2 regions of the Actinocorallia aurea genome follow, and region 2 is predicted to be linked to the other one. Evidence: riboswitches for the same ligand, from Rfam matches in the RefSeq annotation. Region 2 holds a riboswitch; the other holds the start of a gene.
The links. Region 2 has a riboswitch for cyclic di-AMP ahead of ACYVOM_RS34815 (C40 family peptidase). Riboswitches for the same ligand answer to the same signal wherever they lie in the genome.

Region 1 (14,977 bases), on a different contig from region 2:
GCCTGGCCGCGTCCGGACACCTCCCGGACGACCGGCGCGGACGGGCCCGCCGCCACCGCCCCCGTGACCCCGCCCCCCGCCCCGGCGACCTCGCCGCCCGGCATCGCGGGCGAGGTCGACGCCGACGCGTTCGACATCTACCGGTTGCTGCCGTTCAGCCGGGAGGGCTTCGCGACGGCCGCGGCGACGGCCCAGCAGTTCGTCGGCGCCTACGGCACCTACCGGTTCGACGAGGGGCCGCAGGCCTATCTCGACAGGCTGCGCCCCCTCGTCGACGACACCGTCTACGCCGACCTGCGCGCGGGCGCGTCCAGCCTCGGCGTTCAGGAGGCCCGCAAGGAGGCGCAGGAAGTGGCCGCGGGCAGCGCCTCCCTGGACTCGGTCCGGACGTTCGGGCCGACCTCGGTGACGTTCGTGGTGACCGGCACCCAGGAGGTCGCCTCGACGGCGGGCGACAGCACCGAGTCGAAGTCCTGGGCGGTCACCGTGCAGGCCGAGGGCGGCGCCTGGCGCGTGTTCGCCTTCGCCCCGTCCGACGTGGGAGAGGACGGTGAGGCGCAGTGAGGCGCAGACTGCTCGCGGTCGGCGCGATCGCGGCCTTCGGTGTCCTGTTCTTCGCGCTCCTGATCGTGCCGACCTTCTTCGGCGCGACCCAGTTCCTGTTCGGCGGGGGCGGCGGGAACGGCAACTGCGTCGACACCGCCCAGGCCGCCGACCAGCCGACGGAGGACGCGGCGGCCAAGGGCATCCCGGCCGACTACCTCGCCCTCTACAAGGCGGCGGGCGAGAAGTACGGCATCCCGTGGAACATCCTCGCGGGGGTCGGCAGGGTCGAGACGATCCACGGCACCCTCAAGGGCGACGGCGTTCTGAGCGGGGAGAACTACGCGGGCGCGGGCGGCCCGATGCAGTTCCTCGAGGCCACCTGGAGGGCGTTCGCGGTCGACGGCGACTCCGACGGCGACAAGGACAGGTACGACCCGCGCGACGCGATCCCGACCGCCGCCGCCTACCTCAAGCACAACAAGGCGCCGGAGAAGGTCCGCACCGCGCTGTTCATGTACAACCACAGCTGGGACTACGTGGACCTCGTCCTGGACTGGGCGGACAAGTACGCGGCGGGGCAGTTCCAGGTCGTCCAGAACGCGGCGCTGCCGGACTGCAAGGACACCGAGGGCCTGCCCGCCTACGCCGACGAACTCGTCCAGACGATCATCGACTTCGCCCTGGCCCAGCGCGGCAAGCCCTACATCTGGGGCGGCACCGGCCCGGACGGCTACGACTGCTCGGGCCTGGTCCAGATGGCCTACAAGGAGGCGGGCCTGACGATCCCGCGCGTCACGTTCGACCAGTGGCCGTTCGGCGAGCGGATCAAGGACGGCGAGGAGCAGCCGGGCGATCTGGTGTTCTTCTCCTCGGGTCCGAACAACGCGCCTGGCCGGCCGGGCCACGTCGGCATGGTGATCGGCGAGAACAAGATGATCGTCGCGCGCTGCACCAAGTGCAGTCCGGCCATCGGCGTGTTCCCCTACCGGGTGTCCACGCTCGTCGGCTTCACCCGGCCGCTGGCCAACGACCAGGTCATCGCGCAGATCGCGGCGCTCGGCTAGGGCGGCCCGCCGCGGACCGGGTTCCGCGGCGGGCTCTGGCAGACTGGGCGGGTGCTGTCCGATGAACTCTTCCACCCGCTGGACCTGGACGACGCCCTGGAGGAGGCCGCCGAGGTGGGCGGCCCCGAGGCGGTCGTCGACCTTCTGCTGCGCGCGCTCGACGACCCGCGCGCCAAGGGCGACGAGGCGGTCCCGGAGTATCTCGACGAGCTGATCGACCAGCTCACGTCGCTGCGCCGCTACGAGGAGGCGATCGCCGCGGCCTACCGGCTGATCGAGGCCGACGAGTCGGCGCGCCTGGAGGAGCTCGGCGCGATCGCGCACCTGCACGCGCTGAACGGCGACGCCGAGACGGCGCGGGATCTGCTGGTGCAGCTGCGCGGGCAGGTGGAGCCGCTCGAAGGGCTGATGAACACCCTGGTGCTCGCGAACGACCTCGGCGACCGGGCGACCGCGGTCCACTGGCTGGCCGAGGACCTCAGCCGCGGTGTGGTCGAGGGCTGGGATCCGGATCTGGTGCTGGTGCTGCGCGGCCACTTCCGCCGGCTGGGCGGTGCCGACGCCCAGCTGGAGGCGGTCGTCGGGGCGTACCTGCCGCAGACCGAGCACACGGTGCCGGGCAAGCGGCTGCCCACGGGGCCCCGCTTCGTCCACCCGGGGACGGACACGCTGGAGATCGAGCGGGGCATGCGGGCCGATCTCTCCGCGCGCATCTTCACCCCGGAGGGGGAACTGATCCCGTGGCCGCCGGAACGCAACGACGCGTGCTGGTGCGGGTCGGGGGCCAAGTACAAGAAGTGCTGCGGGCGGCCCGCCGTCTGAGGTCGACCGGCTGAGGAGGATCCGATTGGCTGAGCGAGGCGCCCAGGTCGTGGTCGGGGCGGCGATCATCGAGAACGGGAGGCTGCTCGCGGCGCAGCGGGCCGCCCCGTCATCCCTGGCAGGCGGCTGGGAGCTGCCCGGCGGGAAGGTCGATCCCGGCGAGTCCGACGAGGCGGCGCTGGTCCGCGAGTGCCGCGAGGAACTCGCGGTGACGGTCAAGCTCGTCGCGCGGATCGGGGGCGACTGGCCGATCGGCGCGGCGGGCGTGCTGCGGGTGTGGACGGCGCGGTTGATCGCGGGCCGTCCGGTGGCGCTGGAGCACTCGGCGCTCCGCTGGCTGGCGCCGGACGAGCTGGACGACGTCGCCTGGTTGCCCGGCGACCTCCCGGTGGTCGACGCCGTCCGCCCGCTCCTGCTGCGCGAGACCGATCGCGCCTGACGCCTCCGCCTAGATCCGCACGGCTCCGTTGAAGTCGCTGCGGTCGGCCAGGGGTGTGATCTTCACTACATCTCCGGACGAGGGCGCCTGCACGAACTTGCCTGCGCCGATGTAGATGCCGACATGGCTGCGGCTCGGGTTGAAGAACACGAGGTCGCCGGGCCTGAGCTGCGACTTCGAGATCTTCGTGCCCTGGTCGTAGAGTGCGCCGGTGAAGTGCGGCAGTCCGGGCCTCCCTGCCTGCGCGTAAGCCCAGATGACGAGCCCTGAGCAGTCGAAGGAGTCGGGTCCCGCGGCGGCCCAGACGTACGGGTCGCCGAGCTGGTCGAGGGCGGCGCGGGTGGCGACGGCGGCGGTGTCGCCGCCCCACACGGTGACGCCCTGGTAGGTGTAGGCGTCGCGCAGGTCGGCCTTGACCGTGGTGATCCGCGCGGTCGTCGTCGCGCGCTCGCCCCGGGTCGCCTCGACCCTGTCGACGGTCTGCTGGAGGCGGGCCCGCGCGGTCTCGGCGGCCCCGGCGGCGTCGGCCGCGACGCGGGCCGCGGCGTCCCTGCGCTCCTTCAGCTCGTCGGCGGGCGAGCCGGTGATCCGCAGGAACGCGGCCTGGAGCAGGTTGACGGGCGGCGGCTCCGCCGCGACCTGGTCGGCGAGGTCCTGGTGCTCGGCAGTGCGCAGGTCGGCCTCGGCCGCCGCCGCGAACGCCGCGTTCTGGGCGGTGAGCACGGCCTTCTGCTCGGCGGCCAGTTCCTTGTCGAGCCGCCGGACGTGGCCTTCGAGGCCGTCCAGGCGCTTCTGCAGGGTGTCGGCGCCGGGGCCCTGCGGGGTCGGCGCGGCCTGGGCGGCCGGCGCGAGCAGCAGCGGCGCCGTGGCACCGGCGAGCACCGCGGCGGCCAGGGTGAATCGGGCACCCTTCATGGGGGTCTCTCCTCTCGGCGGCCTACCGGGTTAGCTGACGGGTTCGGGCTGGAGGACGCCCTACCGCTGGGGGAGCGGATTCACCCCGGGGGAAACACATGGGTCCCCGGCTCCCCGCGGGGCGCGGGGACTCGGCACGCGCCGAAGCCTACGAAAGACGTCAAATCGTGACAAATAGCGCTAAAAGCGGCAGTCAAGGCCGCGGCCGGGAAGGGCGGCCCGCGAGGCACCGGCCGGAACCCACTAGAATCGTGGAGTACAGCTTTCTGCCGCCGCCGGCTCGTGAGGCATCCGATCTTCTTCCACGCGGCGAATCCGACACGAAACCGAGCGTGCCTTCATGCCCATCGCCACCCGTGACGACCTGCGCAACGTCGCCATCGTCGCCCACGTCGACCACGGAAAGACCACGCTGGTCGACGCCATGCTCTGGCAGTCCGGCGCCTTCCGCGACAACCAGTCCGTCGACGACCGGGTCATGGACTCCAATGACCTCGAGCGCGAGAAGGGCATCACGATCCTGGCGAAGAACACCGCGGTGCGCCACGGTGACCTTCTGCTGAACATCATCGACACCCCCGGCCACGCCGACTTCGGCGGCGAGGTCGAGCGCGGCCTGTCCATGGTCGACGGCGTCGTGCTGCTCGTGGACGCCTCCGAGGGCCCGCTGCCGCAGACCCGGTTCGTGCTGCGCAAGGCGCTGGCCGCCAAGATGCCGGTGATCCTCGTCATCAACAAGGTCGACCGGCCCGACGCCCGGATCGCCGAGGTCATCGACGAGGTCTACGAGCTGTTCATGGACCTCGAGGCCACCGAGGAGCAGATCGACTTCCCGATCGTCTACGCCTCCGGCCGCGCCGGCCGCGCCAGCCTGACCAAGCCGGGCAACGGCGAGATGCCGGAGAACGAGGACCTCGAGCCGCTGTTCGACGTCATCCGCGAGACCATCCCGGCTCCGTCCTACGACCCCGACGCCCCCTTCCAGGCGCAGGTCACCAACCTGGACGCGTCCAGCTACCTCGGCCGCATCGCCCTGTGCCGCGTCTATAACGGCACCATCAAGAAGGGCCAGCAGGTCGCCTGGTGCAAGGGCGACGGCACCGTCGAGCGGGTCAAGATCTCCGAGCTGATGATGACCGAGGCGCTGGAGCGCAAGCCCGCCGAGTCGGCCGGCCCCGGCGACATCATCGCGATCGCCGGCATCCAGGAGATCATGATCGGCGAGACCCTCGCCGACCCCGAGGACCCGCGCGCGCTGCCCCTCATCACCGTCGACGAGCCCGCGATCTCCATGCTGCTCGGCACCAACACCGGCCCGCTGGCGGGCCGCGAGAAGGGCACCAAGGTCACCGCCCGCCTCGTCAAGGACCGCCTCGACCGCGAGCTCGTCGGCAACGTGTCCCTGCGCGTCCTGCCGACCGAGCGCCCCGACGCCTGGGAGGTCCAGGGCCGCGGCGAGCTGGCGCTGGCCATTCTGGTCGAGACCATGCGCCGCGAAGGCTACGAGCTGACCCTCGGCAAGCCCCGCGTCGTCACCAAGCAGATCGACGGCAAGCTGCACGAGCCCGTCGAGCGCCTCACCGTCGACATCCCCGAGGAGTACCTCGGCGCCGTCACGCAGCTCCTGGCCGTCCGCAAGGGCCGCATGGAGCACATGACCAACCACGGCACCGGCTGGATCCGGATGGAGTTCCTGGTGCCCGCGCGCGGCCTCATCGGGTTCCGCACCGAGTTCCTCACCGACACCCGCGGCACCGGCATCGCCCACCAGGTCTTCGAGAAGTACGAGCCCTGGTTCGGCGAGCTGCGCACCCGCCCGACCGGCTCGCTGGTCTCCGACCGCGCGGGCGTCGCGACCACCTACTCGATGTTCAACATCCAGGAGCGCGGCACCCTGTTCGTCGACCCCACCCAGGAGGTCTACGAAGGCATGATCGTCGGCGAGAACTCGCGCGCCGACGACATGAGCATCAACATCACCAAGGAGAAGCAGAAGACCAACATCCGGTCTTCCACGGCCGAGGAGTTCGACCGCCTCGTCCCGCCGAAGAAGCTCTCCATGGAAGCCGCCCTGGAGTTCATCCGGGACGACGAGTGCGTCGAGATCACCCCGACCGCCGTCCGGCTCCGCAAGGTCATCCTCGACACCAAGGAGCGCGAGCGCACCGCCGCCCGCGCCAAGCGCGCCTGACGCGAAACACCCGAATCACCCCTGAAGGACCCGGTCTGACCTGCGAAAAGGCCGGGTCCTTCTGCATGATTCCGCCTACCCTGGTGGTGGACGTTCCCTACGCTGAGACCGGAGCTGACCGTGCAGGGAAAGGCGCAGAAAGTGACGAAAGTAGTTCTCAAAGAACACCCCCTCGTGCTGCCCGACACCCCGTACAGCCTCTGGGTCGGAGGGGAGTTGGAGAACTACCTCCACCTTCCCGAGGACTTCCGAGTCGAGATCATCGGTGGGGAGATCGTCTTGTCGCGTGCACCGGGGTTCGGGCACAACCACATCGTGGGTACCATCGCCCACTTCTTCAGCGTAGCCCGGGGGGTCGACGGCGAATTGCCCTGGAAGTGGCAGTCCGGAGGAGGGGTGGACCTCGTCGGAGTCGGCGAAGGGTACATCCTGGACCTCGTCGTCATGGACGCGCAGGTTTACGACGAGGCGCTGCACTCGGGTGTGCGGCTTCTGGTGGCCGACCAGATCGAGATGGCGGTCGAGGTGACCTCGCCCTCCAACGCGGCGCGGGACCGCAGGGTGCGTGCGGGTGCCGCGCAGCGGTCGAAGTGGGCGGGCTACGCCCGCGCCGAGGTGCCCTACTACCTGGTCGTTGACCGGGACCCGAACGTGGCCAGGACCATGCTCTACTCGGTGCCGGACTCGTCCACCGGGGCCTACCTCGAAGAGGAGTCCTGGGACTTCGGCAAGCCGGTGACGCTCCCCGAGCACTTCGGCGTCACCCTGCCCACGGACGAGTGGTTGCCGTGGACGGCGGGAGACCTGCCTCGGGACTGAGGCCGGGAAGACAGGCCGTGAGCCCGCTCCGCGACCTCGGAGCGGGCTTTCGTGCGCGGGCGCTACAGCAGGGGCTTGCCGGTGGTGTCGATCTTGATGGACTTGGAGTAGGCGCGGAAGGTGTCGCCGGAGCCGTCGAAGACGACCTGGTAGTTGGCGTCGCACCAGGTCTTGGGCTTCAGGGTGAAGGTGCCCTTCTTGGACGTCTTGCCGGTGACCGCGGTGTACCAGGTGTCGCCCTTGCGGCACTTGAAGATGACGGCGACCTTCTGGCCGGCGAAGGGGACCGCCTTCTTCCTGCTCTTCGCGGTGAAGCGCCGGAGCGTGCCCGTCATGGTGATCTTCTTGCCGACCTTGAGCTTGCGCGGGGACGCCTTGAGCCCGGTGACGGAGGTCGACCACCGCCAGGCCTTGATGACCCTGGTGGAGGCCGGGGCGTACTCCTTGGTGCCGGGGAAGTAGATCCGCCACCAGCCCGGCGTCTCCTGCCGGAAGGACGCGGACACGCGGTCCTCATGGTCGGGACGCAGTGTCCGCACGGTGCGCCAGGTCTCCTTGCCGTCGGCGGAGAACTGCAGTTGGACCGCGTTCCCGTCGTCCGCGGCAGGGCCCGAGGGGAGCTTGAAGCGGGCTGAGGCGGTGACCTGCCGGCGCGCGTCGTGCGTGATCTCGAAGTCGAACAGCAGCGCCTTGGCCAGGACCTTCACGACCACCAGGTTGCTGTTGTACTTCTCGCCGTCGACCGTGACGGACGCCGCCCAGCCGGTGGTCGCCTGTGGGGTGACGACCTTGCTGAAGGCGCCCTTGGCGTCCGTGGTGGCGGTGAGCTGCTCGTCGCCGCCGTCCTCGATGGTCACCTCGCGATCGGCCAGGGGCAGGAACGCGCCGTCGAGGGCCTTGCCCTGGACCGTGCCGCTGAGGGTCACCGGGGTGCCCTTGGCGACGGTCCTGGCGTCGGCGGTGAGGGTGACCTTGGCCGACGTCAAAGGGGGGTCCTCGGCACGGGCCGAGGCCTGGATGGGGGACAGCACCGCGACCATGACGGCCAGGGCTGTGAGGATGCTGCGACGCACTGGGAAATCGCCTCCGCTCACGATGGCGTGATCGTACAAAAGGCGTGTGACGTTTTGATGGATACGAACAACCGGTTATGGGTCCGCGATCTTTGCGGGAGGGCGGGCCGGCCGCGGCCGGCCCGCCTCCTTCGCGTCAGGCCAGGTGCACGGTGCCGGTGACGTCCGCGGCCAGGCGCAGCGAGTCGCCGTCCTGGAGGAACGCCTCGACGCCCGGGGACAGCCGTTCGCCGTTGACGAACGTGCCGTTGGTGGAGCGCTCGTCCCGCACCTTGGCGACGCCGGACGGGTCGAGCCAGACCGTGGCGTGCTTGCGCGAGACGTTGTCGTACTGGGTGAAGGTGGACGCGGCGGGGGACTGGCCCGCGTCGCGGCCGAGGATGAGCTGCTGGCCCATGGTGACCTTCAACTCGCCCGTCGGGAAGGCGAGCCGCAGGGTCGGGCCGCCTCCGCCCGGCCGCAGCGGCTTCAGGCAGACGTTGCACTGGGTCGCGGCCGGGTTGACCAGCACGCTCTCGCAGTGCGGGCACATGGCCGCGGTGCTGTCGCCGCCGGGAACGCCCTGCTGCCGGTGCTCCGGCGGGACGAGGGTGCCGTCCCTGGCGGGCGGCGGGTCCAAGGGGCCGCGCCGCTGGCCGTACGGGTCCTGCGGCTGGCCGTATCCGCCTGGCTGCGGCTGGCCGTAGCCAGGCTGGGGCGCTCCGTAGGGGTCCTGCCCCGCCGGCGGCTGGCCGTAGCCCGGTTGCGGCTGCCCGTAAGGATCCTGGCCGCCTTGCGGCTGGCCGTATCCCCCCGGCTGCTGCTGTCCGTAGCCCTGTTGGGGCTGCGCGTAGGGGTCCTGCCCGGCCGGCGGCTGCCCGTAGCCCGGCTGGGGTGCTCCGTAGGGGTCCTGTCCGCCGGGCTGCTGCCCGTAGCCCGGCTGGGGCTGCGCGTAAGGGTCCTGCCCGCCCTGGGCGTAGCCCGGCTGCGGCTGCTGCTGCCCGTAGCCGCCCTGCTGCTGCGGCTGTGCGTAAGGGTCCTGCCCGCCTTGCGGCTGGGGCTGGCCGTACGGATCCTGGCCGCCCTGCGGCTGGGGCTGGCCGTAAGGGTCCTGCGCGCCCTGCTGCGGGGGCTGCGCGTAGGGGTCCTGCCCGGCCGGCGGCTGCCCGTAGCCCGGCTGGGGTGCTCCGTAGGGGTCCTGTCCGCCGGGCTGCTGCCCGTAGCCCGGCTGAGGCTGCGCGTAAGGGTCCTGCCCGCCCTGCGGCTGCCCGTAGCCGCCTGGCTGCTGCTGGGGCTGCGCGTAGGGGTCCTGGTTGCCGTAGCCGCCCTGCTGGGGCTGCCCGTAGCCCTGCTGGGGCTGTGCATAAGGATCCTGGCCGCCTTGCGGCTGGCCGTAGCCCGGCTGGGGCTGCGCGTAGGGGTCCTGCCCGCCCTGGGGCTGCCCGTAGCCCGGTTGCGGCTGCCCGTAGGAGTCGGCGGGCTGCTGCGGACGGCGGCGCCGCCCGCGGGTGAGGTTGTTCCCGCACGTCAGGCAGATCAGATCGCCCGGGTTGTGCGGGGTCTGGCAGACCTCGCAGGTCAGAGTCTCCATGACGCCTCCCCGGCTCGTACCCCGGCCCCGTCCAGCACCGCGCTCAGACGATCCATGTCGCCTCGGCGCGGGATGCCGATGTAGTACACCCGCCGTCCTTCCGCACCGTCCTCGACGCACACCTGCATGCGCCGCCCGTCGTGTCCCTCGTGTTCGTACCGTTTCCTGCCGAGGGCAGTCAGCGGGACGAGCGTCTGGTTCGCCGACCCCCGCAGTGGGGAGCCGTCGTCGAGCCGTTCCACGTATGGCCCTGCGACCACAGCGTCGCACAGGTCCAGGATGTTCCGCGACTCCGGGTCGCGGGACAACCGTGAGCTTACATATCCGGAATAAAGGAGGATGTCGAACTCTCGTGACCCACGCCACACGTGGATCTCGCGCAGCAGCGCCGCGAGCGCTCCCGGCTGCTGGAACGGCTCCCCGCCGGAGATCGTGACGCCGTCGACGGGCGGCAGCCCGGCCAGCCAGTCGAGCACGGCGGAGACCGGAACCACCCTGCCGTCGTCGGCGGGCCACGTGTCGGTGGACAGGCAGCCCGGGCAAGCGAGGGTGCAGCCCTGGAACCAGATCCCCGCCCGGGTGCCGGGGCCGAGCGCGGTCACCGGGTGGTGCACCTTGGCGAGCCTGATCGGGACGTCGCCGTCGCCCCCGGCCCCGCCGCCGGGTCGACGGACGCCGGATTCCTGGCCGCCCGCCCCTTCGCCGCTCACTCGGCCGCGCCCCGCGAGCCGAGCGGCTCGTCCGTGCCGGGTGCGTGCGCCCCGGGCGTGTCGGCCCCGGGCGTGTCGGCCCCGGGCGTGTCGGCGTCGGGCAGGTCGGAGTCGGGCGTGTCGGAGGAGGCGGACTCGATGTCGAGTTCGACGATGCTGCCCGCCCGCCTGATCCCGGTCACGGTGATGCGCTCGCCCGGGGTGAGCTCGCGCTCGAACAGGGCGCGCGCGAGCGGGTTGACGAAGTGCGCCTCCAGGGCCATGCCGATGCCGCGGCCGCCCTTGTCCAGCTCGGCGGTGCACCACCCGCGCAGCGTGCCGAGCACCTCGGACTTCACGGCGAGGGAGACCCGGTGCTCGTCGGTGACGCGCCGGCAGATGTTCTCCAACTGGAGGTCGAAGATCTTGGAGGCGGCCTCGGCGGCGATGAAGTTGAAGACGATGACGTTGTCGCCGAGCCGGTTCAGCAGTTCCGGCCGGTTCAGGACCGACGTGAAGTGGTCGGAGATCGCCGCCTTGATCCGGTGCTCGATCTCGGCGTACCCGAGCCCCGGGATCACCTTGGAGGAGCCCAGGTTGGAGGTGAAGATGAGGATCGACTCCGAGAAGTGGACGGTGTGGCCGCGTCCGTCGGTGAGCCGCCCGTCCTCGAGGATCTGCAGGAACTTGTCGAGGATCCGCGGATGGGCCTTCTCGATCTCGTCGAAGAGGATCACCCGGAAGGGGTCCTCCCGGACGGCGTTGGTCAGCTCGCCGCCCGCCTCGTGCCCGACGTAGCCGGGGGGCGAGCCGATCAGCCGGTCGCCGGCCTGCTCGGCGGAGAACTCCGACATGTCGAACCGCAGGTAGGCCGAGTCGTCGCCGAACACCAGCGAGGTGATGGCCTTGGCCAGCTCGGTCTTGCCGGTGCCGGTCGGTCCGGCGAAGAAGAGCACCCCGCGCGGGCGTGAGCCCGACTTGGTGGCCTGCGCGCCGGACAGCCCGAGGACCGCCCGCTTGAGGATGTCGAGGGTCTTGGTGACGGCCTGAGGCTGCCCCAGGACCCGTTCGGGGACCTTCCGCTCCCCGTCCAGGACGCGTTTGCGCAGGTGGCCGCGGGACCAGGGGTTGTCCAGGACGCCGAGCTTGTAGGTGCGGACCGCGTCGGGCAGCCCGTACAGGTCGACGTTCTGCTCCTTGGCCAGCCGGGTGATCTCGATCATCGACTGGAGGGTGAGCCCGTCGGCCTGCTCGGCGAACGCGTCGCACGCGTCGGCCGCGGCCCGGTCCGTCGAAGGGTCGGCGGCGAAGGCGCGGGCCAGAAGGCGGGCGGTCTGCTGCCGGTCGCCCAGGTGCGGGCGGGGCAGCGAGATCTCGCGGACCGCGTCGTTGCCGCCGACCAGCCAAGCGGGGAGGTCGCCGGGCCGCTCGGCCAGCCAGATGATCGGGTTGTAGAACGGCTTGGGCCGGATGCCGGGCACCCGCACCGGGCGCGCGGTGCGCGCGAGCTTCTCGCAGAACCGGAAGAAGTCGCGCTCGGCGGGCTGGAGGTCGGTGGCCGAGGCCGCGATCCGCGAGGCGCCCTCGATGACGAAAGCGGCGCGCACCTGCTCGTCGGGGCGGGCCAGGGCCGCCAGGTGCTTCGTGAGCCCTTCGAGCGACGGCTTGGGGTCCCACTTGCCGAGGAGCCTCTTCGCGGCGGCGGCCGCGTCCTCGTCGTCCGGGTGGAGGCGCAGGCCGTCGACGGGGTCGTAGATGATCAGGCAGGAGATGCCGCTCGGCTGGAGCGCCTCCCACAGCAGCTCCCGCAGCGGCAGCAGGGCTATCTCGCCGCCGCCGTTGGGGAAGAGGAAACTGTCGTAGAGGTTGCCCGCCAGCACGTACTGCGAGTGCACCGACAGCGTGGCGTCGAGTTCGCGGATGAACGGCGGCCAGCCCATGAGGCGTCCGCCCAGCGTCGGCTGCTCAGTACTCAAGTCGGCGTTCCTTCGGCTTGTGCTGCTTGCGTCGGGCCTGCTGCCCCGACTCCTCCGTCACGGGAAGCTCCTCCGCGCCGGGCTCCAGGCGCCAGGTCACGGCCATGCCCAGGCCTTCGGCCGCGAGCCTCGCCTGGGCGGCCTCGAACTCCGCGCACCACTGCCGCTCGCGTTCCGCGTCGCGCCTGCGGTCGTCCTCGCTCTCCAGAGGCCGGGTGCGCAGCATCTTCGCGCGCAGGGTGCCGTCCTCCAGACGCATCCTGACGGCCTGGTCGGGCCACTCGCCGCGAGTGAGGACGAGATTCCCGTCCACCGCGGTCCGGGTCTCGAAGCCGGTGTCGACCTGGTAGCCGAGGTCTTCGAACGCCCGGGTGACGCTCTCCAGGACGTAGCGGCGCTCGGCCTCGGCCTGCGCGAGGCGCTCCTGCTCCTCAGCCCACAGCCTCAAGCGCGCGCGCTCTTCGCGGGTGTGCTCGTTCGCCTGCTGGACGCGCAGCCTCACCTCGCTGAGCAGTCCTTCGGCCTCGCCGTCGGAGGACGCCCCCGCGACGCGCTCGGCGGCCTCCCTGACCCGTGCGCGATCGGCGTCGGACGCGTCCGGAAGCAGCCTCGTGAGCACCCGTGCCAGATCCGCGGCCCGGTCGCGCGGCGCGCTCGCCCCCGCGGTGACCTCCGCGGTGACGAGCTCGGCGAGCTTCGCGGAAAGGGCGGCCTCCGCCTCGTCCAGCGCGGTGTCGACCGCCGCGCACCAGGTGACGACCTCGTCGTAAGGGACGCCGCTCAGGTCGAGTTCCTCGGGCACGGGCAAGGACACCTGCTCGGCGTGCGCGCGCGCCGCGGCGCGCACCATGTCGCGCAGGGCGCGGATCCGCGCGTTGCGGTCGACCGCCTCGCGCAGCGCCCGCTCGTACCGTTCCAGTTCGGCGAGCGCCTCGGCACGCGCGCCCGCCTTCCGCTCGGCGAGCGCCGCGAAGACCGCCGCGCCGTGCGCCGCGGCCCCGGCGCCCGCGCCGAGGAGCCGGTTCGCGCCGAGGCTCGCGATGACCGCCGCGTCCAGCGCGATCTCGGCCTCCACGCCACTGCTCATGTACCGAACCTCTTCCTGGGACGGACCCGCGCGGGCCCCCGGTCAGTCTCCTATGACTTCCGCGCGACGGGCGGAGTTCGCCTCCCGCCACCGGTATGTCCGGATCCCCCCGGTGATGATGTGCACCACGGGGGAGACCGCCATGGCCAGCGCCAGGAACACCCAGGCGAATCCGAGGCTCGTGAGGAGCAGCGCGAAGACCGCCACCACCGGGATGAGCACGGCCGCGAGGACGTAGCCGCAGCCTCTCGGGCCGCCCTGCCGCGCGCGCGCCGACATCGCCGACATGCCCTGCGACGTCTTCGACAGCCCCCGCCCGGCGAACGCGGAGAGCCGGGAGGCCGTCGCCCAGGGTCCGTTCACCAGGTAATCGCCGCCCTGCCGGGAGGCGACCGCGAGCTCTACGGCCAGCGAGACGGCCCAGGTCGCGACCGCCCCGCACAGCAGCAGCCCCACGGGGACGTTGGCTCCGCCCGTGCTGCCGTCCGAGTCGAACAGGCCCGCCAGGAGACATGCGCCGAGCCATAGGGCGAGCACCGGGAGCGTCCACAAGAAGGCACGGAGCCTTGCCCGCCCCGCGCCGGCCTTGCGCGCCTGCTCCTTCTGTTCCCAGAGGGCGCGCCGCCCTTCGGCGCGGTAAGAGTCCTCGGCCTCTTGGCGGCCGGGCAGGGGAGGGGCGACGCGGGTCTGCGCAGGTACTGGTGCGGGCGTCGCCGTCGGCGGCGGGGGCGGCGCCTGTTCGTCGTGGACCGCGGGAGCGTCGCCGCGCAGCCAGGCGGCCACCTCGACATGGCCCCAGCGGCGTCGCGGATCGCGGGTGAGCAGGCCGCGGCACAGCAGCCGCAGGCGCGGGTCGCCGATGTCGCCGTTCTCGATCGGTCGGGTCGCCAGGTGGTCCACGACGACGGTCTCGCTCATCCCGTCGAACGGCGCCCGCCCCGTGGCGATCTCGCGCACGATCATGCCGAGCGACCACCAGTCGCGGGCCGGGGACACCTGCCCCGACAGCGACTCGGGCGCGGCGTAGGCGAGGGTGCGCGAGGAGGAGGCGAACACGACGCTCTGCTCCAGCACACGGCTCAGCCCGAAGTCGGTGATGACGAGTTCGGAGCCGCGCACGAGCACGTTCTCCGGCTTCAGGTCGCGGTGCACGATGCCCGCCTCGTGCAGGACGCGCAGCCCCTCGGCGAGCTGGCCGGCGACGACCGCGGGATCGACCGGGCGGGCCCGCGCGAGCGTCCGCAGGTTCCCCTCCGGCAGGTACTCCATGATCTCGTAGTCGCGTCCGTCGGCATGTCCGGTCTCCAGGACCCGCACGACATGGGGCGAGCGCAGCCGCGGGAGCTGCTCCCAGACCGCCGGATCGGCACGGTAGCCGCGCCGGTAGATCTTCACGACGTAGCGCCCTGCGCCCTCACGGACCAGCAGCAGATCGGACTCGGCCCCCTGGACGGGCAGCTCGTCCTCCACCGCGAACCGCTCGGCGAGCGCACCCGGCAACCGCACCAGCGGAGCCGTGCCGCCGGTGCCCGACCGGCCGTGGCCCGGCGCCCCGTCGCGGCTCGTGACTCCCGGATCCCGTCGCGTCCACTGGGGGTCCTCCACGCCGCCGAGCCTATCGCGCCGGGTCGCGCGCGGAGCCTTGCCGTCACGGGCTTTTCGGCGCCCTGGAGCGTCGTCGGCGGCCCGCGGAGCGGAGACGTCCCCGGCGACGCCCGGTCGGGGCGCTCACGGATCCGGCATGCCTCGTCGCTCGGTGATAAGTGCGTCGATTGTCTGGAATGCC
Region 2 (14,977 bases):
CGAGCCGGAGCTGGCCGAGGCCCTGGAGCGGGGGGAGCGCCCCGAAGGTGCCGACGCCGTCCGGGTCGCCGCCGCGGCCTACCTGCTCCGCCCGGGAGGGTGGCCGGCGCACGTCGAGGCGGCCAGGGCCGAGCTGGTCCGCGCCGCCGAGGACGCCCGCGAGTCCCAGGCCGTCCAGGAGGCGGAGACGATGCGGGACCGGCTGGAGGAGGCCCGGGCGGCCCACGCGGCCGAGACGGGCGGGCTGAGGGCCGAGCTGAAGACCGCCAGGGCCGAGGTGGCCGATCTTCGCCGCAAGCTCGGCGAGGAGCGCAGGACCGCCCGCGAGGCGATCGAGCGCACGGCGGAGCTGGACGCCGCGCGGAGGGCCGACCGGGAGGAGTCCGCGGCCGCGCTCGGCGCGCTGGAGCGGGAGCTGAAGGCGCTGAAGACGAAGCTGGCGTCGTCGGAGGCGGCCCTGGAGTCCCACCGCAAGGCCGCGCGCGAAGGGCGCAGCATCGAGGACGTCAGGCTGCGGCTGCTGTTGGACACGCTGGTCGACGCCGCGCAGGGCGTGCGGCGCGAGCTGAACCTCCCGTCGGTGATCTCCCGGCCCGCCGACCTCGTAGCGGGCGCGGCGGAGGCGGGGACCCCGCATGGCAGGTCCCTCGCCGAGAGCGACGCGCAGCTCTTCCAGGAGCTGCTGATGGCGCCGCGGGCCCATCTGATCGTCGACGGCTACAACGTCACCAAGACGGGATACGGCGAGCTGCCGCTGGCCGATCAGCGCGCCCGGCTGATCAGCGGCCTCGGCGGGCTGTACTCCCAGACGCACGCGGAGATCACCGCGGTGTTCGACGGCGCCCAGGTCGAGGGGCATGTCGCGGTGCAGGCGCCGCGCGGGGTCCGGGTGCTGTTCAGCAGGCCCGGCCAGATCGCCGACGAGCTGATCGCCGAACTCGTCCAGGCCGAGCCGCCGGGCCGGGTGTTCGTCGTGGTTTCGTCCGACCAGGAGGTCGCGGCGTCGGCGCGGCGCGCGGGCGGCCGGGCGGCGACGTCGGGTCTGCTGCTCAAGCGGCTCGGGCGCTTCTGACCGCCTGCCTCCGGGAGTTTCAGGGCGGGTTCCGACCGCCGATTCCGGGCACTGAGCTGCCTTGACGTGGGCGCTGTCCCGCTAAACCCGTCAAGCGTGAGAAAAGCGTGAAATAGCGGCGTTCCGGTTGTGAGGGGGCCCCTTCGGCACTAGGGTCAAGCGCTGACAAACCAGTGCAAGAAGGGGCGTTTCCGCTGTGGCTGTAGACACTCCGAAGTTCCGCAGCCTGGCCGTCGCGTGCCTGGCCGCAGCCCTCGTCTGGAGTGTCCCCGGCGCCGCCCAGGCCGAGCCGAGCAAGGCCGAGGCCCAGAAGAAGCTGGACAAGCTCAACGAGCAGGTCGAGAAGCTCGTCGACAAGTACAACGGCCTGGAAGGCGACCTCAAGATCGCCCAGCGCAAGCTCACCTCCGCCAAGAAGGCCGCCTCCCGCGAGAAGAAGGCCTTCGACTCGGCGCGCGAGGGCATCGTGGCGATGGCCGCCGACGCCTACAAGACCGGCGACATCAGCGACATCTCCTCGCTGCTGTCCTCCGGCGACCCCCAGGACGTCCTCGACCAGGTGTCGATCTTCTCCCACGTGAGCAACCAGCGCGGCGACAAGATCAAGGACTTCCTCGCCTCCACGCAGCGGATGGAGCGCGAGAAGGGCAACGCCCAGGACGCCTTCGACAAGGTCAACGCCAAGGTCAAGGACATCAAGGACCAGAAGGCGGTGATCGACAAGGCCATCAAGAAGCAGCAGGACCTCGTCGAGAGCCTCGGCGGCGACACCACCACGAGCGGCCCCGTCGGCGGCACCTACACCGGCCCCGCCAGCGGCCCCGCCCGCACCGCCCTGGACTACGCCTACGCCCAGCTCGGCAAGCCCTACATCTACGGCGGCACCGGCCCCACGGGCTACGACTGCTCCGGTCTGACCTCCAAGTCGTGGGCCGCCGCCGGAGTGGCGATCCCCCGCACCGCCGCCTCGCAGTACAACTACACCGCGAGCAAGCGGGTCTCCCGCGAGAACCTCCAGCCGGGCGACCTGATCTTCTTCAGCGGCCTCGGCCACGTCGGCATGTACGTCGGCGGCGGCAAGATGATCCACGCGCCCCGCACGGGCAAGAACGTGGAGATCGTCTCCATTACCTCCGGCTACTACTACGACCGCTTCGTCGGCGGCGGCCGGCCGTAGCCCGAGCCGTCCAGGCGGCCCCGCGCAACACCACGGCAACACCCCGGAAACGCCCGATATGGCCTGTTTCTCGGGTCCCGGAAGGCTCACCGGTCCGGTGAGACCTGTGTCACCCTCGGGCAAAAGCCCGCTTCACCAGGGCATACCTGGGCGTGGTCATCTTTGCGGGCCATTTGCCTTTCGCTGTTTCTTTGGTACCTTCGAGTTGAAGGCGGCGTTATCCGAACGTTGCCGACCGGTGGCCTCACCCAGCGGCCACCCGTGGTACACCCGCCGACCAGCCTGATCCGAGAGCCGGTGTCTAGGACGACACCCGCGCCGCGCAGTGAAGCGTAGGACAGAGCGATCTGAGCCCTTTTGAAGGGCGTCGGCGTCACCGACAACCCAACCCGCAGTCGCGCGGTCGTGCGGCGGTATCCCAATCCGCCCTCCCGGGCCCCATCACGCCCGGAGACCGCGACGGCTAACGCCGAGTCCGCGTACGCGCGGAGCCGGGGACCCAACCCGCAGGCACCCCGAACCACCCCCAAAGGGTTCGAGCCATGCCCGCGGCGGGGTTAATCGGCCGGGCCGCTCCATCAAGCGGCAGGCCGTAGGGCACTTCTCCACTTCCGCCCGCACCCGACAGCTAACCCGGTAGGCGTCAGGAAGAAGGAGATTCCCCTGTCTCGCACCCTTGGCACTCGCCTGCCCTCGAACCGGCGTGTGCGGCTGGCCTCCGGCCTGCTCGCCACCTCGGTCCTCGTCCCGGGAGCCCTCATAGCGGTTCCCGCGCAGGCCGCCGCGGCCGAAACGACGGCCACGACGCAGAAGGCCACCAAGAAGAAAAAGAAGGCCTGGTCCGAGCGCAAGAAGACCGCGCAGAAGGCCCTGGCCTGGGCGAAGAGGAAGAAGGGCAAGCCGTACGTCTACGGCGCGGCGGGCCCGAACTCCTTCGACTGCTCCGGTCTCGTGGGCTACGTCTACCGCAAGGCGGGCGTGAAGCTACCGAGGACGACCACGTCGATCTACGCGCACTTCAAGCGGAAGATCAAGTGGAAGGACCTCTACCCGGGAGACCTCGTCTTCTTCTACGGAGGCCGCAGCCACGTCGGCATCATCTCCAAGGTGTCCGGCAACAAGGTGTGGATGATCCACTCTCCCCGCACCGGTGACCACGTCCGTCAGGTACTGCTCGACAGCTACCGCAAGAAGAACTTCAACGGAGCCGTGCGCCCCTACTAGGCGTGCGGACCCACGGCGGAGGTTCCCGCAAGACCCTCCGGGATCTCCGCCGCGCACCTCATTCAGTCAATGCACGCGGGATTGGCCCCCAGAAGTCATGGGGGCCGTCCTCCCGCCGAGTCCGCGCCCAGCGCGGAGCCGGGGACCCACTCGCCGATCAGCGATCGGCACGGGGTGAATCGGTGGCTCGCCACCGTAGGGCTATTCCAGGCCCGAATCCGTCAGCTAACCCGGTAGGCGGCATGGAAACAGGAGTTGAAGCAAAGCTATGTCCGGTCGTCACGCCAAGCAGACTGCCCTGACCCTCAAGCTCGCCGGTGGCGTCATCGCCGCAAGCCTCCTCGGTGGCACCTTCGGTGCCGCGGCCCACGCCAACACCGTGGAAGAGAACACCAAGACCAACGCCGAGATCACCGCGTCCGCGCTGAACCTCGCCGGCCTCGGCGCCGTCAACAAGGGCGGCCTGTCGGCCATCCAGGTCAAGCTGGACGGCAAGACCAAGGCCCACTCCAGCACCGCTTCCGAGGACGCCTCCGCCGACGCCTCCTCCGACGAGGCCAAGCGCGACACCGAGGAGAAGCAGGCCATCGCGGGCGTCACCGCCGAGGAGTTCGTCGCCGAGGCCAAGTCCCAGGTGGGCCAGGCCGAGGACTCCAGCGGCGAGACCAAGTTCAGCGAGTGGTACTCCAAGACCGACCGCGCCGCCGAGACCGTCGAGCGCGACGGCGGCAGCCGCGCCGGCTACCTGGACGCCGAATGGTGCAACATGTTCGTCTCCTGGGTCGCCGAGCAGACCGGCATGGAGGACACCGTCGGACAGGACGCCTGGACCGTCGCGCACGCGAAGTGGTTCAAGGAGGAAGGCCGCTGGGGCACCACCCCGAAGGCGGGCGCCATCGTCTTCTTCAACTGGAGCGGTGAGAAGGGCCTCGACGACATCCAGCACGTCGGCATCGTCGACCACGTCGACGACGACGGCACCATCCACACCGTCGAGGGCAACACCGGCAACGAGGTCCAGCAGAAGGTCCGCTCCGCCGACCAGATCGTCGGCTACGGCTACCCGGACTACAAGAGCTGACGGACCGGCCACTGACGCCGATCAGCGCGAAGGCCCCGGAGCCTCGGAATCCGGGCGCGGTCATAGGATCGCTGCCCATGGAGTCCGACGCCCCGGGGCCTTCCCATGTCCGCAGCCGCCGCGCGGTGCTGCGCGCGGGGGCGCTGGCGGGCGCGGGGCTGCTCGCGGGCTGCCGCGCCGCGCAGACCCCCGCCCCCGCCGCGACGGGCCCGGCGCCCGAGGCGGTGAAGTCCCTGCTCGCAGCCCGTGCCGCGGCGGTCCCGGCCAAGGACAAGGCGGCGTTCCTGGCCACCGTGGATCCTGCCGAACCGGGGTTCCTCGCCCGTCAGGAGGAGCTGTTCGACGTGCTCGCCGGGCTGCCCCTGGCCGTCTGGCGGGAGGACCTGGAGTCCTTCGACGGGAGCCTCGCGACGCTCCGGACCTCCCACTCCTACCAGGGCTTCGACACCGCCCAGGCGGTGCGCACCGCCTACCTGCGGGTGGGCCCGTCCGGGATCACCGGGGACGGCGGCGACGGGCACGCCGACGATCCGCAGATCTGGTCGCGCGGGCGGGTCCGGGCCGTTCAGGGCGAGTCCTGCCTCGTGGTGGGGGAGGGGCCGCTCGACCAGGTGGCGGCCGGGCTCGACCGGGCCGCCCCCGCGGTCACCGCGGTCGTCGGGAAGGGCTGGGCGCGCAGGGCGATCGCGCTGGTGCCGGTCGACGGCGAGCACGCCCGCGTCCTCGCCGGCGACCGCGACCTCGCCGAGATCGCCGCGCTGGCCGCGGCCCCGCCGAACGCCGACGGCAGCACGCCGCCGGCCCGCATCCTGGTCTCGCCCGAAGCCTGGCCCCGCCTCAGCGCGCTGGGCCGCAGGGTCGTCCTCACCCACGAGCTCACCCACATCGCGGCCGACGCCGCCTCCGACACCACCACGCCGCTGTGGCTGGTCGAGGGGTTCGCGGACTACGTCGGATACCTGGGCGCCGGGGCCACGGACCGGGAGGCGGCCGTGGAGCTGGCACGCGAGGTGGAAGCCGGAGACCTGCCCAGCGCGCTCCCCGGCAAGGACGCCTTCGGCGGCTCCTCGCCCCGGCTCAGCCAGGCATACCAGGAGTCCTGGCTAGCCTGCCGCATGATCGCCGAGACCTACGGGCAGGCCAAGCTCGTCGCCCTCTACCGCGCCGCCCGGGACCGCCCGGAGAAGGAGGCCCTGCGCGACGTGCTCGGCACCGCCGACATCGTCCCCGCCTGGCGCGACTACCTGACGGCCCGCCTCGGCTGACCGTGCCGGACCCGCCGCCGGGCGGTACGGGCGGTTCCGCGGCATCGCGGGGTTGCTGGCATTGTGGGGGCTGCGATGAAGAGTCTCATAGTGACCAACGACTTCCCGCCCCGGGCGGGCGGTATCCAGCAGTTCGTCCACCAGCTCGCGCTGCGCAGGCCCGAGGGCTCGGTGGTGGTCTACGCCCCCCGGTGGAAGGGCGACCGCGCGTTCGACGCGGCGCAGCCGTTCCCGATCGTGCGCCACCCCACGTCGCTGATGCTGCCGGAGCCGTCGGTGCTGCGGCGTGCCCGCGACATCGCGCGCGCCGAGGGCTGCGACTCGGTGGTGTTCGGGGCCGCCGCTCCGCTCGGCCTCCTCGCGCCCGCGCTGCGCCGGACGGGGATAGGCCGGGCCGTCGGGATCACGCACGGCCACGAGGCCGCGTGGGCGCAGCTGCCCGCCGCGCGGAGCCTGCTGCGCAGGATCGGCGACGGCCTCGACGTGCTCACCTACCTCGGCGACTACACCCGGTCCCGCATGTCCGAGGCCCTGTCGCCGCAGGCCGCCGCCCGGCTGACGCGGCTGGCCCCGGGCGTCGACGAGACGGTCTTCCGGGCCGGGGCGGGCGGCGCGGACGTGCGCAAGCGGCACGGGCTCGACGGCCGCCCGGTGGCGGTGTGCGTGTCGCGGCTGGTGCCCCGCAAGGGCCAGGACACCCTCATCCGGGTCTGGCCCGCGGTCCGCGCCCGGGTGCCGGACGCGGCCCTGCTGCTCGTCGGCGGCGGTCCCCACCGGGCCGAGCTGGAGCGCCTGGTCGACGAGGCGGGGGTGCGCGACTCGGTGGTGTTCACCGGCGCGGTGCCGTGGCGGGAGCTGCCCGCCCACTACGACGCGGGCGACGTCTTCGCGATGCCGTGCCGCACCCGCCGCGGCGGCCTCGACGTCGAGGGCCTCGGCATCGTCTACCTGGAGGCCTCCGCGACAGGCCTCCCCGTCGTGGCCGGCGACTCCGGCGGCGCTCCCGACGCAGTCCTGAAGGGCGAGACCGGCCTAGTGGCCCCCGGCCGTTCCCCCGGCGCGGTCGCCGACGCGGTCGCGACCCTCCTGTCCGACCCCGAAAAGGCCCGCGCCATGGGCCAGCGAGGCCGCACCTGGGTAGAGCGCGAATGGACCTGGTCCCGCCAGTCCGAAAGATTCAGCGCCATCCTGGACACCTGACCAAAAGACCAGTTCACACCCGCCAGAAGCCAGCTAAAACCCACCAAAAAAGCAGTTTCCACGCCCGCCCAAAGGCGGCGCCCCCGAACGGTTCCCGGGAGCGCCGCCAGGCGCGGCCACCCACGATCGAAACACCCACGAACAGGCCCGGAGGCCGGCAGCCCAGGGATCTCAAGCGCCCGATCACCGCGACGCCGAAGGCGGCGCCAATATCAACGCCCCTGGCCGCGGCGCAACGGGAGGGACTTCTTGGCCGTGCCGTGCCTTCCGGTCTTGGCCTGGGCTTGTTGGCGGGCCTTGTTGCGGGCGGAGCGGCGGCGGTCGTTCTGGGTGCCCTCTTCGATCTCATTGCGTGATAGCCGGGCCATCGCTGGTCAACCCCCTCTACGGACGGTCACAGAAACCATCCATCGGTTGACAATCAGTATTTAGGGGGTTGAACCAGGACGGAACCGGTGAAAGGTAGATCTACCGGTAGATCTCCTCGATCACCGGGGCGAAGGCGCTGACGACCAGGTGGCGCTTCACCTTGAGCGACGGGGTCAGGTAGTCGTTCTCCACCGTGAAGTCCTCGTCGAGGATCTTGAACTTCTTGATCTGCTCGGCGTGCGAGACCGAGAGGTTCGCCGACTCGACCGCCTTGGCGATCTCCGCGATGACCTTGGGCTCCTCGGCCAGCTCCGCGATCGACTTGCCGGCCAGTCCGTTGGCGGCCTGCCACGGCTCGACCGCCTCGGGGTCGAGGGTCACCAGGGCCGCGACGAACCGCTGGCCCTCGCCGACCACCAGGCACTGGCTGACCAGCGGGTGCGCCCGGACGCGGTCCTCCAGCGGGGCCGGGGCGACGTTCTTGCCGCCCGCGGTCACCAGGATCTCCTTCTTGCGCCCGGTGATCGACAGGAAGCCGTCGGAGTCGAGCGCGCCGAGGTCGCCGGTGTGGAACCAGCCGTCCTCGATCGCGTCCTTGGTGGCCTGCTCGTTGTTCCAGTAGCCGGCCAGGACGCCGATGCCTCGGGCGAGCACCTCGCCGTCCTCGCCGATCCGGATCGACGTGCCGGGCACGGGCCGCCCGACCGAGCCGATCTTGAGGTGGCGCGGGGTGTTCACCGACAGGGGCGCGGTGGTCTCGGTGAGGCCGTAGCCCTCCAGGATGGTGATCCCGACGCCGCGGAAGAAATGGCCGAGCCGCTCGCCGAGGGCCGCGCCGCCCGACACCGCGTGGGTGACGTTGCCGCCGACCGCCTCGCGGAGCTTGCCGTAGACGAGCTTGTCGAAGACCGTGTGCTTGACCTTGAGGCCGAAGCCGGGGCCGCCCGGGGCGTCCAGCGCCTTGCTGTAGGCGATGGAGGTCTCGGCGGCCTTGGCGAAGATCTTGCCCTTGCCGCCGGCGATCGCCTTCTGCTCGGCGCCGTTGTAGACCTTCTCGAACACGCGCGGGACGGCGAGCAGGAAGCTCGGCTTGAAGGAGCCGAGGTCGTCCAGGAGGTGCTTGATGTCGGGGCTGTGGCCGAGCACGACACCGGACTCGATCACCAGGACCTGGATCATCCGGGCGAAGACATGCGCCAGCGGGATGAACAGGAGGGTCGAGCCTCCGGCGTGGCCGAGGATCTCGTCGAGCTCGCCCAGCTTGGCGTTGCGGCACAGCTCCACGAAGTTGCCGTGGGTCAGCTCGCAGCCCTTGGGGCGGCCGGTCGTGCCCGAGGTGTAGATCAGGGTGGCGAGGTCGGAGAGCCGGCGCGAGGTGCGGCGCTCTTCGAGGAGCTCGTCGGACACCTCGGCGCCGGCCTCGGCCAGCTCGTCCAGGCCGCCGTCCTCGATCACCCACACGCGCTCGCCCCCGGCCTCCTTGACGGAGGCCTTGTGCGCGGTGTTCTCGGTGAAGACGCCGAACGCGCCGGAGTCCGAGAGGATCCAGGTGATCTGCTCGACCGAGGAGGTCTCGTAGATCGGCACCGTCACGGCGCCCGCCGTCCAGATCGCGTAGTCGATGACGGTCCACTCGTACCGGTTGCGCGAGAGCAGGCCGATCCGGTCGCCCGGCTGGACGCCGAGGGCCACCAGGCCCTTGGCGACCGCGACGACCTGGTCGCGGAACTCGCCGATCGAGACAGGGCGCCAGCCGCCCTTGCCGTCGGGCCGCCTGAACGCGATCTTGCGCGGGTCGCGGGCGGCACGCTCGAAGACGGTGTCCGTCGTCGTGGCCGAGGCGGGCACCTCCACCAGGGCGGGGGCGGTGTATTCACGCACTGAACTGGTCCTTCGCGTCTTCGCGGGCAGGGGCTCGCAGGAACGTACCGTGAATCGGCTACCGGCGGGTAGCCCCGGATTCGAGGATATCGCGGCGTGCTCGTTCCTTGACCGCAGCGCGACGTTATGTTGGAGGACATGCGGATCCACGTGGTGAGCGACGTCCACGGCAGGGCAGACGCGCTGGCCCGCGCCGGAGACGGGGCCGACGCGGTGGTCTGCCTGGGCGACCTGATCCTGTTCGTCGACTATGCCGATCCGGCCCAGGGCCTGTTCGGGGAGCTGTTCGGCGAGGTGGCCGCCAAGGAGTACCTGGCGCTGCGAGCGGTAGGGGAGTACGCGCGGTCGCGGGCCCTGGCCGACGACCTGTGGGCCTCGCTCGACGGCGATCCGCGCACCTACATCGAGGCGGCGGTCCGGCGCCAGTACAGCGCGCTGTTCGCGGCCATGCCCGTGCCGTCCTACCTGACGTACGGCAACGTCGACGTCCCCGGGCTGTGGCCCGAGTTCGTCCGCGACGGCCACACCGTCCTCGACGGGCAGACCACCAAGATCGGCGGGCTGACCTTCGGGTTCGTCGGCGGGGGCCTGCGCACCCGCTACCACACCCCGAACGAGATCACCGACGAGGAGTTCGCGGCCAAGGTCGCCGCGGTCGGCGCGGTGGACGTGCTGTGCAGCCACATCCCGCCCGCGGTCCCCGAACTGCTCTACGACACCGTCGCCCGGCGGTTCGAGCGCGGCAGCGACGCGCTGCTCGACGCGGTCCGCGAGACGCAGCCCCGGTACGTGCTGTTCGGCCATGTGCACCAGCCCTTGGCGACGCGCACCCGGATCGGCAGGACCGAGTGCGTCAACGTCGGGCACTTCCGGGCGAGCGGAGAGCCTTACGTGCTCAGCCTGGAGGAGTAATCTCCGCCTAGGACCATGACGAAGGGGACGCGATGGCCGACCGGACCAGTTCCAGCATCACGATCAACGCCGCCAAGTCGCAGATCATGGGGGTGATCGCCGACTACGCCGCCTACCCGCAGTGGGCCGACGGCATCTCCGCGGCCGAGGTCGTCAGCTCCGACGAGCAGGGCAGGCCGGAGGTCGTCCGGATGACGCTGGCGTCCGGCCCGATCAAGGACACCTACAGCGTCCGCTGCCACTGGAGCGGCGAGGACGAGCTGCGCTGGGACCTCTCCGAGGCCGGCGCCGTGGTCTCGGGCCTGAGCGGCAGGTACGCCCTGGCCGACGGCCGCGACGGCACCGAGGTCCGCTACGAGCTGGCGGTCGACGTCAAGATCCCGATGATCGGCATGATCCGCCGCAAGGCCGAGAAGGTCATCATCGACTCGGCCCTGAAGGGCCTGAAGCGCCGCGTCGAGGTGGCGGCGGCCGCCAACTGAACCCCCGCAGGCAGTACGTGCGGGTAACCGGCCGGGCACGGTACGGTTACCGGCCGACCATGAGGTGAATGGGAAGCGCATGACCGATCAGCCGGGAAACGTCCTCGAAGAGGCCTTCAAGCTGTTCGAGGCGGTGCGCCGCAGGGTGGGCGACGACCGTCCGGGCCAGGGCGGCGACGTGTGGAGCGAGGCGGTACGTGAGGAGACGGCGGAAGCCCGCTGCCCGCACAACTGCCCCGCGTGCCGTGCGATGGAGGCCGCCAAGGCCGCCGGGCCCGATGTCGTCGGCCATGTGGTCGACGCCGGACAGGCTCTTTTCGCCGCTTTCCAGGAGGCCGTGGCGGGGTATGAGCGCACGCGCTCGTCCCGTCCCGAAGGAGGGGCGGAGACGTGGCGGGCGGATCGCGCCCCCCGGGAAGGGGAGCGCGGGTCCGGCGGGGACGACCCGCTGGACATCGGCTGAGGTGGATCGCCCGGACGATGGATGTCCGGGGGGAAGAGGAGGATTCGGCGATGTCGCTGACCATCGGTGTGGATGTGGGTGGCACCAAAGTCGCCGCGGGAGTGGTCGATGATCAGGGGCGAATCCTCGAGAAGCTGCGCAGGCCGACGCCGTCGACGAACCCGGAGCTGACCGCCGGGGTCATCGCGGAGGTGACGAACCTGCTGAAGGCCAAGTACGCCGACGTCAGCGCGGTCGGGCTCGGCGCGGCGGGGTTCGTGGACGAGACCCGCTCGATCGTGCTGTTCGCGCCGAACCTCGCGTGGCGGGACGAGCCGCTGAAGCAGAAGGTCGAGAAGCTCACCGGTCTGCCCGTGGTGGTGGAGAACGACGCCAACGCGATGGCGTGGGGCGAGTACCGGTTCGGCGCGGGCCGCGGTGAGGACCATGTCGTCTGCGTGACCCTCGGCACCGGGATCGGCGGCGGGATCATCGTCGACGGCAGGCTCTACCGCGGCAGGCACGGCATCGGCGCGGAGCTGGGCCATGTCCGGGTCGTCCCGGACGGGCGGCGTTGCGGGTGCGGCAACCGGGGCTGCTGGGAGCAGTACGCCTCGGGCAACGCCCTGTCGCACGAGGCGCGCGACCTGGCCCGGGTGGAGCCGAAGCGGGCGGCGCGGATGATGGAGCTGAGCGGCGGCACGGTGGAGATCACCGGACTCGCGGTGTCCGAGGCGGCCCGGGAAGGCGACGCGGCGGCCCTGGAGTGCTTCGAGACCGTCGCGGACTGGGCGGGCCAGGGCCTCGCGGACCTCACCGCGACCCTGGACCCTGCGCTGTTCATCATCGGCGGCGGGCTGTCGGCGGTCGCGGACCTCTTCCTGGACCGGATGACCAAGGCCTACGCCGACAGCGTCACCGGCCGCGGCCACCGGGGCCTCGCGGAGATCCGGATCGCCGAGCTGGGGCCGGACGCGGGGATCGTCGGCGCGGCGGATCTGGCCCGGCACCAGTAGCGGCGGGAGGAGGTCGGGTGGCCGCGGTGCGGGCGCTCACCTACAACGCGAGGTCGCTGCGCGACGACCCGGCCGCCTTCGCGCGCGTCGTGCGGGCCTGCGCCCCCGACCTGCTGTGCCTTCAGGAGGTGCCCCGCTACGGCCGCTGGCGCGCGGCGCGGGAGGGGCTGGCCCGGGCCGTCGGGATGCGGGTGCTGGCCGGGCGGCGCACCGCGGGCCTGGCAGTCCTCGGCGGGCCCGGGGTGCGGCTGGTGCGGGCCGGGTTCCACCGGCTGAGCTGGGCGCCGCCCCGGCACCGCAGGGCGCTGGCCGTCGCGGTGGTGGAGGTTGCGGGGCGGGAGCTCGCGGTCGCGTCCGTGCACCTGGGCCTCGACCCGGTCGAGCGGGTCGGGCACGTCCGGGAGCTGCTGGGGCTGCTGCCCGCCTACGGGGCCCCGGTGGTGCTGGGCGGCGACTTCAACGAGACGCCGGACGGCAGGGCCTGGAACCTGCTCTCGGGGGTGCTGCGCGACGCTTATGCGACCGCGCCCGAAGGCGGTGAGATGACCTTCCCGGCCTGGCGCCCCGGACGGCGGATCGACGGTTTCTTCACCGATCCGGATCTTCCGGTCCTCGGCTGCGGCGTCCCGCCCGTCCCGCGCGAGGCCGACCTCGCCCTCGCGACGGACCACCTCCCGGTCCTGCTGCGGCTCGGCCCGTCCTGACCGGCGGCTTACTGCGGGACCCTACGGCCCGGTCAGGTCAGACGCGCTGGCGCGCTTCACCGCCGCGCCCGGCGCGCTGCCACTAGAGTCCGATTTCGGCAGCAGGCAGCGTGGGAGGGCGGGCATGGAGATTCTCATCAATCTCGGGATCGGCAAGGCGGTGACCGTGGCCCCGGGCAAGCGGGTGCCGATCGCCTTCGACGTGGAGTGGAACGATCCCGACGGGGTGCACGCCGGGGGCGCGACCGCCGCGTGGCTGCCGAAGCGGTCCGGGCCGCACGTGACCACGCTGACGGTGACCGTCAGCGGCCAGACCGCGGGCGAGAAGCTCAAGCTCGCGGTGGCCGAGTACGCCCGGGACGGGTCCGCACGCGTCAAGGACCTCGTCGGCGAGGACAAGGTCGGCAATGGGACCAAGGTCGAGTACACGCTGACCGGGCTGGTGTCGCTGTTCGCGGACAAGTCCTACCGGGCCGAGGTGGAGAACTTCGGCACGACGACCGTCACCGTGGAGAAGGCCTACCTCAAGGTCGCCGGATAGATCGCCGGAGAGATCAGCGGGCAGAACGGCAGGCGGGCCGGCGGGTCAGACGACCGCGCCGTCGTCGCCGTCGCGCGGCTCGTCGCCCATCCGCAGGACCAGGGTGACGAACCCGCCGATGAAGGCCGCGACCGCGAGGAACGCCGCCCATCCCGGGGACGACCAGCGCAGCACCACGGTCGTGAGGATGTAGGCGGGGCCGCCGACCAGGCACGCCCAGGCGAGCCGGGTGGTCGGGTCGCCGGTGGGCAGTGGGGGAGGGGGCGGGGGCTCATAGTGGCCCTCCGCGTCCTCCTCGAGTGATCCGTCGGCCTTGACGGCGGGCTCGTCGTCCTCGTCGTCGCCCGGGGGAGGGCCGGAGAAGACGATCCGGGCCGTGGGGAGGCGGCCGGTGCGGTCCTCACCCGGGTCCAGATGCTCCGAATCCGGCCACGACTGCTCGGCGGGCTCGTCGTCGAAACCCGCGATGATCTCGGCGAAGGCCGCGTCGTCGGCTCTCTGGTCGCGCTCGGCGGGCTCCTTGCGCTCGGTGGCCGGCGCCGCAGGGGAGGCGGCCAGCCTTTCGCGCAGCAGGGGATGCAGCAGCTTCTCGGCCTCGCCCTTGTGGTCGGCGTCCACGTGCACGCGGTCCAGCACGTCGGGGCCCGCGGTCTCGCCCGCCAGCGCGTAGGCGGCGATCCCCGCGGCGCCCAGCACGGCGAGCAGCTCGTCGGCGAGGTCGGGGACGAGGTCGATCAAGGGCGTGTAGGTGTCCGCTGACAGCCCGTTCTCGCGGCGGTTCACTTCCCTCAGCTCCTCGGGTACCCGTCGGCCATCATGCGATGAGCCTACGGTGCGAATCGTCCCATGGAGCGCGCGGGGACGCGATCGTTGCGGAGACTCCCCCGGGGAAACGGCTCCCGTCCGTGCGAAGATGTCTCGCGCATCGGATACGGGTGCACGGCGAAGAGAGGCGGGCGCGGATGTTCTGGTGGGTGGTCAAATCCATCTTGGGTCCCATTCTCTGGGTGGTCTGGCGGCCGAAGAACAGCGGGCTCGGCAATGTGCCCGAGCAGGGGCCGGCGATCCTCGCCTGCAACCACCTGTCCTTCGCCGACCACTTCTTCGGCCCGCTGCCGCTGCGCCGCAGGATCGTCTTCCTCGGCAAGCGCGACTACTTCACCGGCAAGGGGATCAAGGGCTGGTTCAGCCGGTTCTTCTTCAGCGGCGTCGGGGTGATCCCGATCGACCGGACCGGTGGCAAGGCCAGCGAGGAGGCCCTCGTGACGGGCCTGCGCGTGCTCGGCGAGGGCAAGCTCCTCGGGATCTACCCCGAGGGCACCCGGGTGCCGGACAACCGGCTGTTCAAGGGCAAGACCGGCGTCGCCCGGCTCGCCCTGCAGGGCCGCGTCCCGGTCGTCCCGATGGCGATGATGCACACGTTCGAGCTGATGCCGGCGGGCGCGCGGCCCAAGGTCTTCGGGCTGCCCGGCAGGCCGGGCGTCCGGTTCGGCGAGCCGCTGGACTTCTCGGAGTACTACGGCCGCGAGGACGACCGCGAGGTGCTCCGCACGGTCACCGACCGGATCATGAAGGCGATCCAGGAGCTGTCCGGCCAGGAGTACGTCGACA

Region 1: another riboswitch for cyclic di-AMP. It lies ahead of ACYVOM_RS04045 (C40 family peptidase); the one in region 2 lies ahead of ACYVOM_RS34815 (C40 family peptidase).

The regions. Positions count from the first base shown of each region.
Region 1 covers NZ_BAAGPQ010000002.1:816,604-831,580, reverse strand. The annotation lists gene ACYVOM_RS04065 (hypothetical protein) at 1-564, shown strand, start outside; gene ACYVOM_RS04060 (C40 family peptidase) at 561-1,610, shown strand; gene ACYVOM_RS04055 (SEC-C domain-containing protein) at 1,662-2,432, shown strand; gene ACYVOM_RS04050 ((deoxy)nucleoside triphosphate pyrophosphohydrolase) at 2,458-2,871, shown strand; gene ACYVOM_RS04045 (C40 family peptidase) at 2,881-3,786, opposite strand; cyclic di-AMP (ydaO/yuaA leader) riboswitch at 3,791-3,933, opposite strand; gene typA (translational GTPase TypA) at 4,127-5,977, shown strand; gene ACYVOM_RS04035 (Uma2 family endonuclease) at 6,119-6,796, shown strand; gene ACYVOM_RS04030 (hypothetical protein) at 6,859-7,869, opposite strand; gene ACYVOM_RS04025 (FHA domain-containing protein) at 8,006-9,439, opposite strand; gene ACYVOM_RS04020 (4Fe-4S single cluster domain-containing protein) at 9,427-10,149, opposite strand; gene ACYVOM_RS04015 (AAA family ATPase) at 10,146-12,104, opposite strand; gene ACYVOM_RS04010 (coiled-coil domain-containing protein) at 12,094-13,191, opposite strand; gene ACYVOM_RS04005 (protein kinase domain-containing protein) at 13,234-14,796, opposite strand.
Region 2 covers NZ_BAAGPQ010000032.1:1,707-16,683, reverse strand. The annotation lists gene ACYVOM_RS34825 (NYN domain-containing protein) at 1-1,072, shown strand, start outside; gene ACYVOM_RS34820 (C40 family peptidase) at 1,269-2,249, shown strand; cyclic di-AMP (ydaO/yuaA leader) riboswitch at 2,707-2,908, shown strand; gene ACYVOM_RS34815 (C40 family peptidase) at 2,955-3,473, shown strand; cyclic di-AMP (ydaO/yuaA leader) riboswitch at 3,577-3,730, shown strand; gene ACYVOM_RS34810 (CHAP domain-containing protein) at 3,742-4,554, shown strand; gene ACYVOM_RS34805 (hypothetical protein) at 4,632-5,819, shown strand; gene ACYVOM_RS34800 (glycosyltransferase family 4 protein) at 5,895-7,019, shown strand; gene ACYVOM_RS34795 (hypothetical protein) at 7,232-7,387, opposite strand; gene ACYVOM_RS34790 (AMP-dependent synthetase/ligase) at 7,488-9,269, opposite strand; gene ACYVOM_RS34785 (metallophosphoesterase family protein) at 9,408-10,181, shown strand; gene ACYVOM_RS34780 (SRPBCC family protein) at 10,214-10,663, shown strand; gene ACYVOM_RS34775 (DUF5304 family protein) at 10,743-11,126, shown strand; gene ACYVOM_RS34770 (ROK family glucokinase) at 11,177-12,121, shown strand; gene ACYVOM_RS34765 (endonuclease/exonuclease/phosphatase family protein) at 12,139-12,825, shown strand; gene ACYVOM_RS34760 (hypothetical protein) at 12,950-13,366, shown strand; gene ACYVOM_RS34755 (hypothetical protein) at 13,412-14,149, opposite strand; gene ACYVOM_RS34750 (lysophospholipid acyltransferase family protein) at 14,329-14,977, shown strand, end outside.